One region of the Amycolatopsis sp. NPDC003676 genome, then DNA from elsewhere that is predicted to be linked to it. Evidence: riboswitches for the same ligand, from Rfam matches in the RefSeq annotation. Region 1 holds a riboswitch; the other holds the start of a gene.
What was found. Region 1 has a riboswitch for thiamine pyrophosphate ahead of thiO (glycine oxidase ThiO). Riboswitches for the same ligand answer to the same signal wherever they lie in the genome.
Positions count from the first base shown of each region.

Region 2: another riboswitch for thiamine pyrophosphate. It lies ahead of ACWDNU_RS31945 (thiamine ABC transporter substrate-binding protein); the one in region 1 lies ahead of thiO (glycine oxidase ThiO).

Region 1 covers NZ_JBSFNS010000151.1:5,806-15,137, forward strand. Annotated here, with positions in the region: gene ACWDNU_RS41465 (hypothetical protein) at 1-518, opposite strand, end outside; gene ACWDNU_RS41470 (hypothetical protein) at 611-814, shown strand; gene ACWDNU_RS41475 (phosphatidylinositol-specific phospholipase C domain-containing protein) at 811-1,818, opposite strand; gene thiD (bifunctional hydroxymethylpyrimidine kinase/phosphomethylpyrimidine kinase) at 1,931-2,764, shown strand; gene ACWDNU_RS41485 (MarR family winged helix-turn-helix transcriptional regulator) at 2,761-3,192, opposite strand; gene ACWDNU_RS41490 (TetR/AcrR family transcriptional regulator) at 3,336-3,959, opposite strand; gene ACWDNU_RS41495 (NAD(P)-dependent alcohol dehydrogenase) at 4,017-4,961, shown strand; gene thiG (thiazole synthase) at 5,201-5,953, opposite strand; gene thiS (sulfur carrier protein ThiS) at 5,956-6,156, opposite strand; gene thiO (glycine oxidase ThiO) at 6,156-7,244, opposite strand; TPP riboswitch at 7,241-7,346, opposite strand; gene thiE (thiamine phosphate synthase) at 7,377-8,042, shown strand; gene ACWDNU_RS41520 (hypothetical protein) at 8,097-8,900, opposite strand; gene ACWDNU_RS41525 (threonine ammonia-lyase) at 9,052-9,332, shown strand, end outside.
Region 2 covers NZ_JBSFNS010000076.1:1,063-10,394, reverse strand. Annotated here, with positions in the region: gene ACWDNU_RS31985 (DNA-3-methyladenine glycosylase 2 family protein) at 1-855, opposite strand, end outside; gene ychF (redox-regulated ATPase YchF) at 970-2,052, shown strand; gene ACWDNU_RS31975 (hypothetical protein) at 2,168-2,731, shown strand; gene ACWDNU_RS31970 (cysteine hydrolase family protein) at 2,769-3,359, opposite strand; gene ACWDNU_RS31965 (GlxA family transcriptional regulator) at 3,463-4,440, shown strand; gene ACWDNU_RS31960 (hypothetical protein) at 4,530-5,216, shown strand; gene ACWDNU_RS31955 (DUF3592 domain-containing protein) at 5,280-5,705, shown strand; gene ACWDNU_RS31950 (4a-hydroxytetrahydrobiopterin dehydratase) at 6,077-6,367, opposite strand; TPP riboswitch at 6,392-6,503, shown strand; gene ACWDNU_RS31945 (thiamine ABC transporter substrate-binding protein) at 6,535-7,602, shown strand; gene ACWDNU_RS31940 (ABC transporter permease) at 7,578-9,215, shown strand; gene ACWDNU_RS31935 (ABC transporter ATP-binding protein) at 9,215-9,332, shown strand, end outside.

The DNA.
Region 1 (9,332 bases):
CCGAGGTTGAGCATCTCGGTCCGTTCCCCGGAATCCAGCGCCGAGATGATCTGGCGCTGAATGTGCTCGAGCACGCCCTGCACCCCGGGCAGCACCGTGAAGGCGGGCGAACCGGACGGCGCGGCTTCCGGGACGCTGTCCCGGAGCAATTCCCGGACAACCGCTTCCGGCGGAGCGCGGCGGACCAGCAAACCGATCACGCGCTCGTCGCCGGCTTTGATCGCGGCCTGCAACGGGGTGCGGCCGTTGAGCGGTGCGTCCGCGCGGATTCCCGTGCGCAGCAGCAGTTCGATGGCTTTGAGGTCGCCGTCCGCGATGCAGCGAGCCAGCGAAGCGTCGGAAATGTCGACACCCATTCGGCCCAGCGAGGAACGCGCCCGCGCACGTTTCGAAAAGATCCACGCGACAACACCGCTGGCACCCAGCAGGATAGTGATCGAGAGGCGGACGACGTCTGTCACGGTTGTCTCGTCCAGCGCCAAATTGCCCACGAGAACCTCGACCGGCGCCATTGCCATGAACCCCGCACCCCCGGCTCGCTTCGAGCGGACAAAACACCATAGCAGGGATCTCGTCCCCTTCCGGTGCTCGTGAATGCGACACTGACCGGATGAGCGAGACACCGGAAGCGTTGTGGGCGAGGCTGCCGCTTGAGGTGCAGCACGAGGTCGACGGCCTGGTCACTGAGCACCGCACCGCTTCGGCGGTCAAAACGATTCGCAAATCGGGCATCACGCCGCGGCCGGGGATCGCCGAAGCGCAAGCGGTGTACCAATATCGGATGTCAGTGCTGAAACCGCCGCCGCGGTTTTAGCCGCGCGAATCCACCGTCGGCAGCACGGTCGTGAGGCCGGTCCAATCGGACGTCACCACGGAAGCGTGCTGCTTGGCCAGTTCAGCCACGCGCTGAGTCGCCTGGTCGACGGTCGGGTTGTGGTCGTCGATAGCGGGCGCGACGTTCTGTCCGTCCGTCATCACCACGTAGTAGTGGTTTTCGTCGTACCAAGACATGCCAGCCTTGGCGAGCCATTCGCTCGCGTCCCCGTCGAACACGACAAACCACGGTTTCTGCTCCGCGGAGTATTTGTCGCGCGGGTCGCCGCCCGCGGCACCGTGCACGGTCGGGAAGATCTGCACTGAATTCAGCTTTCCAGCAGCCTTCTGGTCCAGCAGGTAACCGGCGTACTCGACATCCGTGTGCAGCGTGTCGGTCGGATTTCCCTCTTCGACTGTGCCGGGGATGATCTCGGTGAGCACCTTGCCCCGCAACGCGTCCAGTGTCGGCCAATTGTCCGCTTTGGACGCTTCATCGAGCGTCGCGTGGCTGCCGAGCAAATCGGCGGGCTTGAACACGGCATCGCCGAGGTGGTCTCGGAAGGCGGTGTCCAGCTGGGCCGGGCCGAGGCCGGTATTCGCCGAGAAACCGGTCTTCATTTCGATCTTCAGCGTGAGCGGCGGGCGGCCAGGATGTGCGCCGAGCCAGATCCGGATGTCGTCCAGGCACGATTCGAGGTCCTTGTTCGTCCCGCCGGAGTACAGGTCGGCCGCCGAACGCGCGTCAACGCAATTGTTGCTGTTGCCCAGCGGATTGGAGTGGCTGACCTTCCACTCGTGGGTGAAGAAATCCGGCCAGACGTCGAGTTCGAGCAGGGACGAGCCGTTGTCCAGCGCCTGCGCGAGGTACGGGTACGCGGCGGGATCGTAGGTGTTGTGCACGCCGACGGTGGTCACGTGCGAGAGCTGGGGGCTGTCCGCGCTGGCGACCCCCGGTACCGCCAGCGTGGACAGGAGCAGGAGACCGGCCGCGGCGAGCTTCACTGATGTCTCCTTCGTCACGGGGACCAGCACGAACACTTACTGTGCCATCGTGGTGGACTGTGAATGAAGCACAGTTGCCTCAATGGACCAGACCAGAAGTCGGAACGCGCACATGACTGAGAACCCGAGCCCGCCCTCCGCGCTCACCATCGCCGGATCCGATTCCGGCGGGGCCGCCGGGCTGCAGGCGGACCTGCGGACCTTCCTCACCTGCGGGGTGCACGGCCTGGTCGCGGTCACCGCGGTCACCGTCCAGAACACGCTCGGCGTGCACGACCGCGCCGATCTGCCGCCGCACATCGTGGCCGGGCAGATCGAGGCGGTCGCGGCGGACATGGGCGTCGGCGCGGCGAAGACCGGCATGCTCGCGTCCGCGGAGATCATCCACGCGGTCGCGGCGGCCTGCGACAAGGCCGGGATCGGACGCGACGGCGCGATTCCGTTCGTGGTCGACCCGGTGGCCGCGGCGATGACCGGCCAGTCGCTGTTCGACGACAACGGCCTCGCCGCGCTGCGCGACGAACTCCTGCCGCGCGCCACCGTGCTCACGCCGAACCTGGACGAGGTGCGGCTGCTCACCGGCATGACCGTGACCGACCGCGAGGGCATGCACACCGCGGCCGTCGTGCTGCACCAGCTCGGCCCGAAGTACGTGCTGGTGAAGAGCGGCCACCTGCAGTCCGACCCGGAGTGCGTCGACCTGCTCTTCGACGGTTCGACGTTCGTGGAGCTGCCCGGTCCGCGCTGGAAGACCCCACACACGCACGGTGCCGGCGACACCATGGCGTCCGCGCTGACCGCCGGGCTGGCCAAGGGCATGCCGGTGGTCGAAGCGGCGCGCTACGGCAAGTGGTTCGTCTCGCAGGCCGTCGAACACTCGTACCCGATGGGCGCCAAAGTCGGCCCAGTGTCGGCGTTCTGGCGGCTGGCTCCGGAAGAGCGCTAGCTCTCGTCGGAGATCAGGGCCTCCAGCGCGGGCAGCGCGGCGATGATCGACTCGCGGGCCTCGGGCGTGAGCCGGTCGAGGCGGCGGTTGAGCTCCTGCACGCGAGTGGAGCGCACGCCAGAGACGAGGCGTTCGCCTTCCTCGGTCGCGCGGGCGAGCCAGGCGCGGCGGTCGACCGGGTCGGACTCGCGGGTGACGTAACCGGCCTCCACCAGCGTGGCCACGATCCGCGACATCGTGGCCGCCGCGACGCCCTCCTTCGCGGCGAGGTCGCCGAGGCGCAGCTCGCCGAAGTGCACGAGCGTGGCCAGCGCCGAGATGGACCCGTGTCCAGGCCCGGGCGCGCCGGCCTGGCGCAGCGAGCGGGAAAGCCGTCCCACCGCTAGATACAACCGGCCCGTTACGTCCTGGACCGAGGAAAGAGTCACGATCGGCTCCTTCTGACGCTGGTGCCCGCCGCTGGGTGCGCCGGAAAGGGTGCCGTCAACCATACGGCGTACCCGTGCACAATCCGCGTCAAGCGCGGGCGAAATCACCATTACCTCGCCATTTGTGCAGCTTGGCCGCCCATTTAGAGCACCGACACGTCGAGCGGAAGCTCCGCGGGCGGCGGCAGCGGCGCGGCCGTCTCCGCGCGGAACGACTGCAGCAGGTAGCCCGCGAGCCTCAGCGACGCCGCTGGTGCCGCGGCTCCCGCGCCCGACCGCAGCCCGCCGTTCGCCAGCAAGACCAGCGACAGGTCGGAAACCGCGAAGTCTGCCCGCAGCGCACCGGCTTCTTGCGCCCGGCGGATCAACTCGGTGAACCCCTGCATCGCCTGGTCCCGCAACTCCGCGAACCGCGCCTGCTCCGGCAGCGCGGTCACGATCGCGGCGGAGAACCCGTGGTTGCGCGCCTGCATCGCGCACATTTCCTCGATCACCCGGCAGAACCCGCGCCACGGATCGGGGTCGGCGAGCGCCTCGTCGAGCATCCCCGCGCATTCGGCCATGGGCTCGGCGAAGGCTTCGGCGACCAGGTCGGCCTTGGTCGGGAAATGGCGGTACACGGTGGCCACGCCGAGGCCCGCGCGGCGCGCCAGCTCGCTCATCGACACGTCCAGGCCCTCGGTCTCGAAGGTGCGCTTCGCGACGTCGAGAATCTGCGCGCGATTGTGGGCGGCGTCGGTGCGCAACCGAGTCGGTTTTTCCGGCACCCTCTCACTTTACATGAATCGGAAGACCCTTTCCACTTTCCGTGCTAGAAGTGGAACATGCCTTCCACTTCGATGCGCGCCATCACCTACGACCGCTACGGACCGCCGGAAGTCCTGCGTGAGACCACTGTCCCGACACCTGTGCCCGGCCCTGGCGAAGTCCTCGTCCGGGTGCGCGCGCTGACGGTCAACGGCGGCGAACTCGCGATGCGGTCCGGAAAGCTGCTTCCGTTCAGCGGCAAGCGTTTCCCCAAGCGGATCGGCGTGGACCTGGTCGGCGAGGTGGTGGAACCGGGCACGAGCCGGTTCGCCGTCGGCGACCTCGTCTGGGGCGGCGGGCGGCGGATGGGCACTGCTGCGGAGTACTACGTGATGGCCGCGGATCGGCTGGACCACGTGCCTGCCGGGCTGGATCCCGCGCAGGCCGCGTCGCTCGCGGTGGGCGTCACCGCGATTACCGCGCTGCGCGACAAAGCCCATCTGAAGCCCGGCGAACGCCTGCTGATCCGCGGCGCGACGGGCGGGGTCGGTTTTGTGGCGACACAGCTCGGCCGCGCTATGGGCGCGCACGTGACCGGGCTGACGAGCGCCAAGAACCTAGAACTGGCAAGGGAACTCGGGGCGGATGCCGCGCTCGACTACCGCGATCCTGGTGACCTGGGGAAGTTCGACGTCATTCTGGACACGGTCGGCCGCGACCTCGAGGCATTCCGGCGACTGCTGACCCCGCGCGGACGGATGGTCGCGATCGCGTTCGACCTCGACCGTCCGGTCCGCACGCTCGGTTATGTCGCGGCGAACTCGCTGCGCCCGAACCGCTGGGTGCGCGGTTTCAGCGGGAATCCGAAGGCGGATCTGCTCGCCGACTTGAGCCGGTGGGTCAATGCCGGGTTGGTGCGACCGTTGGTGGACCGGGTGTTTCCGTTGGCGGATATCGCGGGGGCGCATCGAGCGCTTGAGGGAGGCGGGGTGCGCGGGAAGGTGGTGATCGAGGTCCAGTAAAGACTAGCCGTCAATCCACTCCTTCCATCGCGACACCTGAGTCGAGTAAAGAAGCTCAAGCTCTTCGCCGCTTTGCGTGGTGCGAGTAATGCCAATACCGGAGGCTGCCGATTATCTCCGCGGACCGCAGCGACAGCGGGCCATAAGTCCAGAGCAGGAAGCTTCGCTCACAGGACCACAGCAATTCTCCCGCCTGATCACCCACGGTTCCCCCTCGTGCTTCCGCCGTTTCGAAAACCTCAACGAGGGGGACTGGACGCCTGCGCCCAAAACCGCTGCGGAACCCGCCCAGCACCCCGCGCCAGATACCCGGCCTCAACCGCACTCCGCATCGCCAGTGCCATCCGTTCCGGGTCCGCCGCCCGGGTCACCGCGGTCGACAAAAGCACCGCCGAGCAGCCGAGTTCCATCGCCAGCGTCGCGTCCGAAGCGGTGCCGATCCCCGCGTCCAGCACGATCGGCACCGACGCGCGCGAGACGATCAGTTCGATGTTGTGCGGGTTCCGGATACCCAAACCGGTGCCGATCGGGGCGCCGAGCGGCATCACCGCGGCGCAGCCCGCCTCTTCCAGGCGGAGGGCGAGCACCGGGTCGTCGTTCGTGTACGCGAAGACCGTGAATCCGTCCGCCACCAGGCGTTCGGCGGCGTCGAGGGTCTCCAAAGGGTCGGGCAGCAGCGTCCGGTCGTCGGCGTGCACCTCGAGTTTGATCAGGTTCGTTTCCAGCGCCTCGCGGGCCAGCTGGGCGGTGAGCACGGCTTCGGCCGCCGTCCGGCAGCCCGCGGTGTTGGGCAGCAGCTCGATGTCCAAGCGCCGCAACAACTCCAGCACTCCGGAGCCGCCCTCGGCGTCGGCTCGGCGCATCGCCACGGTGGTCAGCTGGGTGCCCGACGCGACCAGCGCGCGTTCCAGCACTTCGAGATTCGCCGCGCCACCGGTGCCGATGATCAATCGCGACGACAGCTTGTGTTCGCCGATGATCAGGTCGTCCATGCTCAACCTCCTTGAACCGCGGTCAGCACTTCGAGGTTCGCGCCCTTCGGCACGACCGCTTCTTCCCATTCGCCACGCCGCACGACCTCGCCGTTGACCGCGACGGCCACACCCCGGCGTTCCGCTCCCAGCGCGTCGAGGACCGCGGAAACGGTGCTGTCGTCGGGAAATTCCCGCCACTCGCCGTTGACCTTGATCTCCATCAGACTCGCTCCTTCTCGACCAGACGGGCGGGCGTCGCCGCGGCGACCTCCGGCGGCGGGGCTTCGCCGGCCAGCCACGCGACCACGGCGTCCGCCGTCGCGGGCGCCATCAGCAAACCGTTGCGGTGATGCCCTGTCGCCGCGTACACGCCTTCGCTCACTTCACCGATGTACGGCAAAGCGTCGCGGCTCGCGGCACGCAGTCCGGCGGCGACTTCCACCAGCTCGTACTCCGTGATGCCGGGCAGAATACGTTCCGCGCCTTCCAACAGCTCGCGTACACCGCGCGCGGTGACGGCTTGGTCGAAACCCGCTTCGTACTGTGTCGCGCCAAGGACCAGTTCGCCGTCTTCTCGCGGTACCAGATAGATCGGCCGTCCCTCGACCATCGCGCGCACCGTGTACGGCGGAGGCGGCAGACAGCCCCGACGCGGACGCAGTCGCAGAATCTCGCCCTTCAGCGGGCGTACGGCGTGCTCCAGCAACGGATGCAGCTGACCGGTCCACGCGCCTGCGGCGAGGATCACCGGACCAGACACTTCGGAGAGGCTCTCGAGCCGCTCGCGGCGGAACTCGACCCCACGCTTCGTAGCCGCTTCGCTCAGCGCTGTAAGCAGTTTCCGGTTGTCCACGGCTAAATCGCCCGGCACATGCAGGCCGCTGCGCACCGAGCCGAGGCCTTGCGCGAGCCGCTTCGCCTCGCGCCCGGTGAGGGTCTCGACGTCGCGGCCGAGCGAACGCAGGTACCCGGCGAGGATGTCGAGGTGCCCGGCGTCGGCGCTGTCGAACCCGACGACGATCGTGCCGTGCTCGGCCAGCCCGGGATCGGTCCCTTCCTCGGCGAGCTCCCGCGCGAAGCTGGGCCAGCGTCGCAGCGACGCTTCCCCCAGGCTGAGCACGGCTTCCTCGCCCGGCCACGCCTCGGTGACCGGGGCGAGCATCCCGCCAGCCAGCCAGGACGCGCCGCCGTGCACGGGATCCGGGTCGACAACGGTGACGCGCCATCCTTGGGCGGCCGCGCGCCAGGCCGCGGACAGCCCGATGACGCCGCCGCCGACGACAGTGACGGTTGTGGTGCTGGTGTTCACAGTGGAATCACGCTCCCTGCGCCGGCATGACCCGGATCAGGTTCCACGGTCGGAGCGGCAGCTCCCTCTCAGCCCGTGCCTCGGGCTCCCGTGCGGACTCCCACACCGTAGCGCGCGGGTAACGTCACCGCCATGCCTGCCTTGACCGGAGACCAAATTCGCACCCGTCTCGCCGACGCCCGGCTGTACTTGTGCACGGATGCGCGCGCTTCTCGTGGAGACCTTGCCGAGTTCGCTGACGCCGCGTTGGCCGGTGGCGTTGACATCGTGCAGCTGCGGGACAAAACCGGGGGTGCGCCACTGGAGGCCAAGCAGGAGATCGCCGCGCTGGAGGTGTTGGCGGAGGCGTGTGCGCGGCACGGGGCGTTGCTGTCGGTGAATGACCGGGCGGATGTGGCGTTGGCCGTGGGGGCGGACGTCTTGCACCTGGGGCAGGACGACATTCCGGTCTCGCTGGCGCGCCGCGTCCTGGGCGACGACGTGGTGATCGGCCGTTCCACCCATTCGGAGCAGCAGGCCGCCGCGGCCGCGGCGGAGACCGGGGTGGACTACTTCTGCACCGGCCCGTGCTGGCCCACCCCGACGAAACCCGGCCGGTTCGCGCCGGGGCTGGGCTTGGTCCGGTCCACCGCGGCTCTCGAGACGGAGCGGCCTTGGTTCGCGATCGGCGGGATCGACGAGGCCCGGTTGCCGGAGGTGCTGGAGGCCGGGGCGTCTCGGATAGTGGTGGTTCGAGCGATTACCGAGGCGGAGGACCCGAAGGCTGCCGCGGAGGGGCTGAAGGCGCGGCTTTCGTAAGCCGTGAGGGGAACCCTGACGGTCAAGGTTCCCCTCACGAATCGCCGCGGGGAGCTACTCGGCCCCGTTTGACGGAACCGCGGGAGCGGTCGGCGTCTGGCTGGTGGCGGGGGCCCGCGAACTCGTGGGCGGGTTCGAGGACGTGGACGGCGGGCGCGTCTGCTGCGTCGGCTGCTGCGAGGAGGGCGGAGCACTCGGCGTTGTGGTCGGAGTAGACGTCGGGTTGTTCTGCTTCGACTCGCCGGGCGGGGGCGTCTGCGGTGCGGTGCTCGGCGTGTTGTCCGGGTGATCATCCCGCTGCTGGCTGGTATCCGGCTGCCGAGGAATCAACCCGGTGGACACACTCCCCTGAGTAGTCCAATCCAGGCCGAACAGAACAAGCAACGCGACAACGAACGCAGCGACGCTCGACGCGATGATCAACGGCCACCGCATCTTCCGCAGCTTCTCGCCCAAACTGTCGGACTTCTCCGGCTCAGTCGGCTTCAGCTGCGACAAGCGAACCGTAGGCATGTTCGCCAGGTCAGCCGGGAGATACACCGTCGGCGCCTCACCCGGAGCAGCAGGCTTCGCCTTCTCAAGCGGCACATGCACCGGAGCAAGCCCGGCCCGGCTGCGTCGCCCGGCTGTCTCCATCGCCTTCCGCGCGGCATCACGAGTCCGCTGCAGGGAACGCAGATACAGCTCGCCGCCGACCGTGCTGACCACACTGGCCACTCCGGCGCCGATGACTGTTCCGGCGACCCCCAGCGTCGAACCCAGCAACGCGGCGGTGACCGCCGCCAGCGCCGCGGCGAGCACCGAGGTCATCCGGAGTTTTTTCTTGTCCTCCGCGGTTTCCTTCTGCTCCTCGCTCATGATTCCGATCTGATCGTTCCCGTTCGTGTCCTGTTTCTTCAACGGTTAAGTCGCCTGAGCTGCTCCCTTCGTTGCCCGGGCGTGAGGGACGCCACGTTGACTGTCCACAATGGATAGACTAAAGCTCACACTTTCCTGACATACTCGCCTCATGCACCTCGTGACGATCTCCGACATCGAAACCGCGGCCGGGCGGGTAAAGGGCACCGCGGTGCACACTCCGCTGCTGCGCCAGCTCTGGGTTCCCGGCGAATTCTGGGTGAAACCCGAGAGCCTGCAACCGATCGGCGCGTTCAAGATCCGCGGCGCGTACAACGCGATCGCCGCACTCACCGACGCCGAACGGAAACGCGGCGTGGTCGCGTATTCAAGCGGCAACCATGCGCAAGCGGTCGCCTACGCCGCGCGCGAATTCGGGATTCCCGCGGTGAT
Region 2 (9,332 bases), on a different contig from region 1:
CCGTACTCGGCTGACGGCGCTGCTCAGGTCGCGGAGGTCCGAGAGCGCCAGGTCGCACTGCACGTAGCCGGCGCGCGGGCTGACCCACACCGACGCCGGGCCGTGTGGCAGGCGCAAGGTGCGGCCGTAGCCGTCGTCCGAGACGGCTTCGATGCCTGGCAACGCCCGTGAAGCGTGGTAGTTCAGCACGCCCGCCGCGTCGAACGGGGCGCGGAACGGCAGGCGAAGGCTGAGCCGCGTCGCGCCGCTGGGTTCGTTGCGGTTTCCGCGGCGAAGCGAGGCTGCTCGGAGCTGAGACGGCGTTGTCGCGAACACTTCACGGATCGTTTCGTTGAACTGCCGGATGCTGGAGAACCCGGCCGCGAACGCGACGTCGGTGAGCGGCAGCTGCGACATCTCGATCAGCAACCGTGCCGAGTGGGCACGGTGTGCTCGGGCCAGGCGGATCGGGCCTGCGCCCAGCTCAGCCGTCAACACTCGGCCGAGCTGGCGTTCCGAGTAGCCGAGCTGACGGGCCAACCCGGGCACGCCCTCGCGTTCGACCAGGCCGTCCGAGATCAATCGCATCGCGCGGGCGGCCAGGTCGGCGCGCACGTTCCAATCCGGCGAACCTGGGACTGCGTCCGGGAGGCAACGGCGGCACGCACGGAAACCACCGGCCTGCGCGGCTGCCGACGTGGGGTAGAAGCGGACGTTCTGCGCCTTCGGCGTGAGCGCCGGGCAGGACGGACGGCAGTAGATGCCCGTGGTGCGCACCGCCATGATGAACTGGCCATCGAACCGCTGGTCGCGGGCGGTCACCGCGCGGTAGCAGCGCTCGGTGTCGCGCCAGATCGGGATGGTCGAGGTAGCCATGCCTTCGATGATGCCAGCAGGTGAGAGCCCTGACTGGCGGAAAACCGACACGACGTTGCGGCCGCGCTCACCGGGTCGGCGGGGGTCTCCGCCCAGCACGTAGACTTCATGGCCGTGAGTCTCACCCTCGGTATCGTCGGCCTGCCCAACGTCGGCAAGTCCACCCTGTTCAACGCGCTGACGCGCAACGACGTGCTCGCCGCGAACTACCCGTTCGCCACGATCGAGCCCAACGTCGGCGTCGTGCCGCTGCCGGACCCGCGGCTGGACCAGCTGGCCGAGATCTTCTCGTCGGAGAAGACCGTGCCCGCCGTGGTGTCCTTTGTGGACATCGCGGGCATCGTGAAGGGCGCGTCCGAGGGCGCGGGGCTCGGCAACAAGTTCCTCGCGAACATCCGCGAGGCCAACGCGATCTGCCAGGTCATCCGCGTGTTCGACGACCCGGACGTGGTGCACGTCGACGGCCGGATCGACCCGATGTCCGACATCGAGACGATCAACACCGAGCTGATCCTCGCCGACCTGCAGACGCTCGAAAAGGCGCTGCCGAGGCTGGAGAAAGAGGCGCGCACCAAGAAGGAAGCGCGGCCGGCGCTCGAAAACGCCCAGAAGGCCAAGGAGATCCTCGACTCCGGGCGCACGCTGTTCCAAGCGCAGAAGGACATCGACGGCGAGGCGCTGCGCGAGCTGAGCCTGCTCACCACGAAGCCGTTCCTGTACGTCTTCAACGCCGACGAAGCTGTGCTCACCGACGAGGCGCGCCGCGAGGAGCTGACGAAGCTCGTCGCCCCGGCGGACGCGGTGTTCCTCGACGCGAAGGTTGAAGCCGAACTGCTGGAGCTGGACGACGAGGAGTCCGTGCGCGAGCTGCTGGAGTCCGTCGGCCAGCTGGAGCCGGGCCTGAACGCCCTGGCCCGCGCCGGTTTCCACACGCTCGGTCTGCAGACCTACCTCACGGCAGGCCCGAAGGAATCCCGCGCCTGGACGATCCCGCAGGGCGCGACCGCCCCGCAGGCCGCCGGCGTCATCCACACGGACTTCGAACGCGGCTTCATCAAGGCGGAGATCGTGTCCTTCGCGGACCTCGTCGAGGCGGGCTCGATGGCGGCCGCGCGCTCGGCGGGCAAGGTCCGCATGGAAGGCAAGGACTACGTGATGGCGGACGGCGACGTCGTGGAGTTCCGCTTCAACGTCTGACCTCGCGGCAGGGCTTCCCCGGTGACGGATCGCCGGGGAAGCTGGACCACGGTGAAGATCCGGCCGGAACGCCGCGGTAAGCCGATTTGTCGGTCCTAGTTCGTATGATCCGCTTATGCCAGTGCTCTTCACCCCGTCCCTGCCGGATCGCGAGGACGGGGGACGTCTCGGTGGCGCGCCGCCGGTTGCGATTGAGGCGCATCCGCTTCTCGAGACACACCGCTATTTGCTGACCATCCCCACAGCGTCCGACAGCGAGATTTCGGTCCTGCTGCGCAACGGATTCAGCATCGGCGACAGCGACCTCGAATACCCGGACATGGCGATGCGCGCCCTGGTGCACGCGCCCGCACCCCGCGGCGAGCGAATCGACCTGGGGTGGCCGGGGCTTCGTTCGGCGGCGCTCGTCGAGATGCCGGACGAGGAAGGCTCGATCGCGTTGGTCCGGATCGCGGACGAGCCGGTCCTGATCCAGGACGAACCCAGCTACGCCGACGCTGTGCGGGCCGACGGGCATCAGTTTCTGTTTCAGGTCAACGAAGAGGGCTGGCCGGTCGACGGGGAACTCGAGGACGTCATCGACGAGTACCTCTGGGGATACGGGTCGGTCTACTTTTACGGCACCCCGGGAGCCGACGGGATTGTGCGCGAGGTCGTCGCGGGGTTCATCGACTTTTGAGCCTCGGCGGGACGGCGGACCTGCCGAGGCCCGAAAGTCAGTTCAGTTCGGCCACCCTGGGAACGACCACGCCGTAAAGATCCCCGATGGTCGCCAAAGCGCTGTTATGCAGCTGCTCAGCGCTAACCTCCCCAGCGGGAGCCAGCAGCGGCCGGGTAGCGCAGGCATCGGCGACGACGGTTGGGTGGTTGCCGCGCAAAAATGCCCCCTCGGTGGTGAACGTGACGCACATGTTGGTCATGAACCCGGCGATCACCACGTTCTTGTGCCCGGCTTCGTCAACCCGCGCGCCCAGGTCAGTGTTCACGAAGGAATTCGGCGCGCCCTTGACGACGACAGCCTCGCCCTCGATCGGGGCGACGTCCGGGTGGATGCTGCCGATCTCGGCGCGGATGTCGTACGGCGTGCCCTCGCCGCCGTCGTTGATTACGTGGATCACCGTTGTTCCGGCGGCTCGGGCCTTGGCCAGCAAACCTTGAGCCGCGGTCAACGCCGGGCGCCAGCCGTCCAGTTCCATTACGCCGCGGGTGTAGGTGTTCTGGTAGTCGACCATGATCAGCGTCGCGTCGGCCAGCGTCGCCGGGGTCTGGTCGAGACCGTTCAGCTCCCGCAGCGTTTTCCTTGCCATGGTGGGGTTTTCCTCTCGTTTCTGGTTCGCTCGATCGACGCTAGACTCGCCAGCGGATGTCGGCAATGACATGCAAGACGCAGAAACCGACATGAGGAGCGCGATGAAGAGGCTGCTGGTCGTCGTCTTGTTCGATCGGATCGACCTGCTCGACGTGACCGGGCCCGCTGAGGTGTTTTCGTTGCTGCAGCGGGAAATGGACCAGCCGACGGGGTACCGGGTGGTGCTCGCGGCCGGAACGACGGACCCGGTGACCACCTCGGCCGGGGTGCGGGTGTTGCCGGACGTGACTTTCGCGGAGTTGTCCGGGAAGGCGATCGACACGCTGATCGTGCCGGGCGCGGTGACGGCGGGGGAGAACGGGGAGATCGTCGCGCGCTGCGACTCGGCGGTGGTGGAGGAGGTGCGTCGGCTGGCTGGGCAGACGCGGCGGGTGGCGTCCGTCTGCGTCGGTGCGCACATCCTCGCGGCGGCGGGGCTGCTCGACGGCAAGCGCGCCACCACGCACTGGTCGACGGCTCGGCAGCTCGCCGCGGAGCATCCGGAGGTGACTGTCGACGCGGATCCGATCTTTATTCGCGACGGCAGTGTGTGGACCGGGGCTGGGCTGAGTGCTTGCCTTGATCTCGCGCTGGCGTTGGTGGCCGATGATTTCGGTCCGGAATTGGCGTCGAGGGTGGCTCGTCAGCTGGTGATGTTCTTGCGGCGGCCGGGCGGGCAGAGTCAGTTCAGCGTGTCGCTGGAACCCGCGTCCGCGACTCGGCGGGTGGATGAGTTGCGGCAGCACATCGCCGCGCATCTGGCGGATCCGTTGACCGTCGCCGATCTGGCCGCGCATGCCCATGTGACGGATCGGCAGATCACGCGGGTTTTCAAGGCGGAGCTGGGGATGACGCCCGCCGCCTACGTCGAGCACGCGCGGGTCGAGGCGGCGCGGCATCGGCTGGAGACGACTGACGAAACATTGTCGCGGATTGCCAAAAACTGCGGATTCGGCACTGTTTCGACGTTGACTCGGTCTTTTCGAAGGACGCTGAATGCGACGCCCCACGAATACCGGGAGCGGTTCCGGATCGGTTAGCGGAAACGGCGGAATATTCCACGCGACAGCACATTCCCCCGGCTGAACACTTCGCTACGATCGCCTCCTCATTCAGCGAGGGGGTTTGAATGGCGAAAAAACAGCCGTCCCCGATGGCGCCGCCCTGGACCTATCGCGACGACGTGCTGAGCTACACCTGCTACCTGGCGGGCTTGATGGCGGACGACGCCGAGCTCAGCCAGGTCGAGGAAGTGCTCGCGCCGTTTCCCGGACGGAACGTGCCCGGCGAACGGTTCTTGGCCACCGGGTCGGTCGTCGTTTCGGATTTCCGGGCGCTCGGGGACGGGAGCTGGAGCGTCTCGACGCCGTTCGTGGCCGGGACGGGGGCGCTGGGGGTTGGGCTCGTGGCCGGTTCGCTGGTGGGCGGGGCGATCGCCCGGTCCCGGGCCCGGCAGCAGGCGGCCGCGGCGGCGGTTCCGCGTTGGGTGCCGATCGAGCAGGGCGGGCTGTATCTGAGCGCGCACGGCTTTCACCTCTACACGCCGCGGGTGCTCTCGTGGCATTGGGAAGCGATCACCGGCGCGGCGATGGTGGCCCCGGCGGTCGTGCACGTGACGGGAAACAGCAAGAACGGCCCGGTGTCCTGGTTGTTCCAGTCGGAGTGGGCCGAACTGCTCTTCGTGATGTGGGCGAACGCCGTGCATCCCCGGCATCCGCAGCTCGTCACCGGGCAGTGGCTGCCGCCGGGCTGGGTCGAGCACGCGCAGTGGCACCGGAGAGTCCCGGCCTTGCCGCCCGGGGACGCGGTGACCTGACCCACGCGGGGCATTTTCGGCGAAACGTCCCTCTCGCGCCGCTCGCCCGGCCAAGATGCCCCGGTGCGGATCGTTCTTTATGCCATCTGGGGCGCGCTCATGATCGCCCTCGTGGTCAGCGTCGTGGTGCAGGCGAGGAAAGCCCGGCGGCGCAAGGTGGCGTTGGCGACGTGGCCGAGGGCCCAGGCGGTGGTGACCGGGTACGAGAGGAAGCGGCGCGGGGCCGACGACAGCGACGCGGCGCTCTACTACCCGCGGTACGAGTACCGCGGCCCTGACGGGCGCGTCTATCAGGGCCTTTCCGAGACCGTCAGCGACAGCTCGCCGGGGGCGAGGGCGACGCTTCAGGTGGCGGTGAACCCGGAGGACCCTGCCGAATCGGTCCCCGAGGGGCCGACCGGGATGCGGATGATCGGCTGCGCGTCGGTCGTGCTCGGGCTCATCGGGTTCGCCATGTTCTGGTTCATCCGGATGTTCCCGCTGCCGTAACGCTCAGCCGAGCAGGCCGAGCACGATCATCGACAGCAGGACGACGGCGGTCGAGAACACCGCGACCCACGTGCGCTGTGCGGCGGTGAGCTGGGCGGATGTGCTGTTCATGGCGGGTCCTAGCGGGGCGAGTGCCGATGATTACCGCTGGGATAGCGCCTTGATCTAGCTCACTGTTACCGCTTGTGATCAAGGTCACGCCGATTGCGCGCGGTGTGCCACAGCACCCCGCCCGCGGCGGCCACCATCAGGCCGAACGAACCCATCCCTACCACGAGTGCCTGGACCATCCCGGCTCCTTCCGTCGCGTCTGTCCGGGAGACGCGCGAGGGGGCCGGTTGTTATGCCAGGGTTGCGGACGTCACACCTGGTCAGCGGGCTGCCAGCACCTCGTCGATCTGCCTGGCCAGTGCGAAGTCGCGATCGGTCAACCCGCCTTCGGAATGGGTGCTGAGACGGAAGGTCAGCGTGCGCCAGCGGATGTCGATGTCGGGATGGTGGTCGGCCGCCTCGGCGAGCACGGCCACCCGGTCCACCGCCTCGATCGCCGCCGGGAAGGACGCGAGTTCGGCCGTCCGCACGATGCTGTCGTCCTCGCGCCGCCACTCCGGGACGGTGCCGAGGGCCTGGTCCACTGCCGAGTCGTTCAATAGCTGAGTCATCACTCCATGGTGTCGGCTACGCTGCGGCATTGCCACGGGAGTCCGGTACGCCGGGCTGAGAGGCGGGCCTCGCACCCGCGACCGTTCGCACCTGGATCCGGATCATGCCGGCGTAGGGAGGCCGTATCGCTCTCCCTCATCCGGCGCAGTGCAGGAGGGGAAGAATGATGTCGCGGACCGTCCGCACGGTGGCCTGTCTCGCAGGAGTCTCGGTGCTCGCCAGCGCCTGCTCGCTCTCCGGCGGCGACTCCGGCGGGTCGTCCGCGAACCCGGACCAGAAGACGCCGACCGTCACGCTGGTCACGCACGATTCGTTCGCCGCCCCGCAGGACGTGCTCGACGCCTTCCAGCGCCAGTCCGGGATCAAGCTCAAGATCCTGAAGTCCGGCGACGCCGGCGCGCTCACGAACAAGCTCGTGCTCACCAAGGGCAGCCCAATCGGCGACGTCGCGTACGGCGTCGACAACACCTTCGCCTCGCGCGCGCTCAGCGAGGGCGTCTTCCAGCCCTACACCAGCCCGGAGGCCGACCGCGGCCCGCAGCGCTACTCCGTCGACCCGCAGCACCGGCTGGCGGCGGTCGACCTCGGCGACGTCTGCGTCAACATCGACCCGGCCTACTTCGCGAGCAAGGGCCTCCCGGAGCCGAAGACCTACGACGACCTCGCCGACCCCAAGTACAAGGACCTGACCGTCGCCGAAAGCCCGGCCACCGCGTCGCCGGGGCTGGCCTTCCTGCTCGGCACGGTCGCGAAGTACGGCGAGAGCGGCTGGCAGGGCTACTGGCAGAAGCTGAAGGACAACGGCCTCAAGACCGTCAGCGGCTGGGAGGAGGCCTACACCAAGGACTTCTCCGGCTCGTCGGGCAAGGGCCCGCGGCCGATCGTCGTGTCCTACGCCTCGTCGCCCGCCGCCGAGGTCGGCGAGGACGGCAAGCCGCGCACCAAGGCGCTGCTCGACACCTGCTTCCGCCAGGTCGAGTACGCGGGCGTGCTCACTAACGGCAAGCAGATCCCGCAGGCCCAGAAGGTCGTCGACTTCCTGCTGTCGCAGCAGTTCCAGACGACGGTCGCGGCGAACATGTACGTCTACCCCGCGCGCCAGGGCGTCGAACTGCCCGCGGGCTGGGCCACCGCGGCGCCGCAGCCGCAGACGCCGGCCACCATGCCCGCGGACAAGGTGCAGGCTGGCCGGGAGAAGTGGATCGGGGAATGGCGCTCGCTCATGGGCGCGTGATCCCCGCGCGCACCATCGGGCTCACGCTGCTCGGCTTGCTGCCGGTCGCGTTCCTGGTGGTGTTCTTCGCCTGGCCGGTCGTGGCGATTGTCGGCCGGGGGTTCTCCGCGGGCGGCGTCGACACCGTGCTCGGCGACCCGCAGACGTGGCGGCTCGCCGGGTTCACGCTGGCCAGCGCGGCCGCGTCGACGGTGGTCGCGGTGCTCGCCGGGCTGCCGGTGGCGTACCTGCTCGCCCGCGTAAAGCTGCCGGGTGTCGGATTGGCGCGGACGATCGTGCTGGTTCCGTTCGTCCTGCCGACGGTTGTCGTCGGCCTGGCTTTCCGGGCGATCTGGCCGGACGGCGGCGTGCTGCCGCTCGTGCTGGCCAACGCGTTCTTCAACGTCGCCGTCGTCGCGCGCACGGTCGCCGGGCTGTGGTCGCATCTCGATCCGCGAGCGACCGAGGCCGCGCGGGCGCTGGGTGCCTCGCCGTGGCGGGCGTTCCGGTCGGTGACGTTGCCTGCGCTCGGCCCGGCCATCGCTTCGGCTGCCGCAGTGGTGTTTCTGTTCTGCGCCACCAGCTTCGGTGTGGTGTTGATTCTCGGCGGCGGTAGCTACCGGACGCTCGAGACCGAGATTTACCTCCGGACGGTCGACCTGCTCGATCTCTCCGGTGCGGCCGCGTTGTCGCTGATCCAGTTCGCGGCTGTCGTCGCTGCGCTGGTGCTGGGCGCGATGGCGCGCCGGAAGCGAGAGAACGCGGTGAAGCTGCGGTCCGCGCAGGTCACGGCGCGTCGGCCGCGCGGCGGGGAGTGGTGGACGGTCGGTGCCGCGGTCGTGGTGCTCGGTCTGCTGCTGACACCGATCGTCTCGCTGCTCCTAGAGTCGGTGTCCACTTCGGACGGATGGAGCCTCGCCGGATATCGCGCGCTGAACACCGTCGGGCAGAACGGCGCGCTGCAGGTGTCCGGCTGGATCGCGGCGCAGAATTCGCTCGCCGCGGCCACTGATGCGACGCTGCTGGCGATGGCTGTCGGTCTGATCGCGAGCGTGGTGCTGGTGGCGCTCCGCCGTTCGCCGGGAGGGCTCGCGCGCGGGATGGGCGAGACCATGGACGTCGCGTTGATGCTGCCGCTGGGCGTCTCGGCGGTGACCGTCGGCTTCGGCTACCTCGTGACGCTCGACGCGCTGCCCGGCGACCTGCGCACGTCGCCGCTGCTCGTGCCGTTCGCCCAGGCGCTGGTGATCATGCCGCTGGTGGTGCGGATGATCCTGCCGGTGCTGCGCGCGGTCGACGTCCGGTTGCGCCAGGCCGCCGCGACGCTCGGCGCGAGCCCGGCGCGGGTGTGGCGGGAGATCGACTTTCCGCTGGTCGCGCGCTCGGTGGTGGCCGCGGCGGGCTTCGGGTACGTCGTCGCGCTCGGCGAGTTCGGCGCGACCAGCTTCCTCGCCCGGCCGGACGCGCCGACGCTCCCGGTGGCCGTCGCGACGCTGATCAGCAGGCCGGGGGAGTTGAACAACCAAATGGCGTACGCCGCGTGCGCCCTGCTCATGGTGGTGACTGTGGTGGCGGTGGCGTTGATCGACCGGTTCGGCTCGGTCCGCGGCGCCAGCACGGTCGGGGAGTTCTGATGGCGCTCACGGTACGGGATCTGACTGTCCACTATGGATCGTTCGCCGCGGTGCGCGATGCGAAGCTGGACATCGCCGACGGCGAGGTGCTCGCGTTGCTGGGCCCGTCCGGTTCGG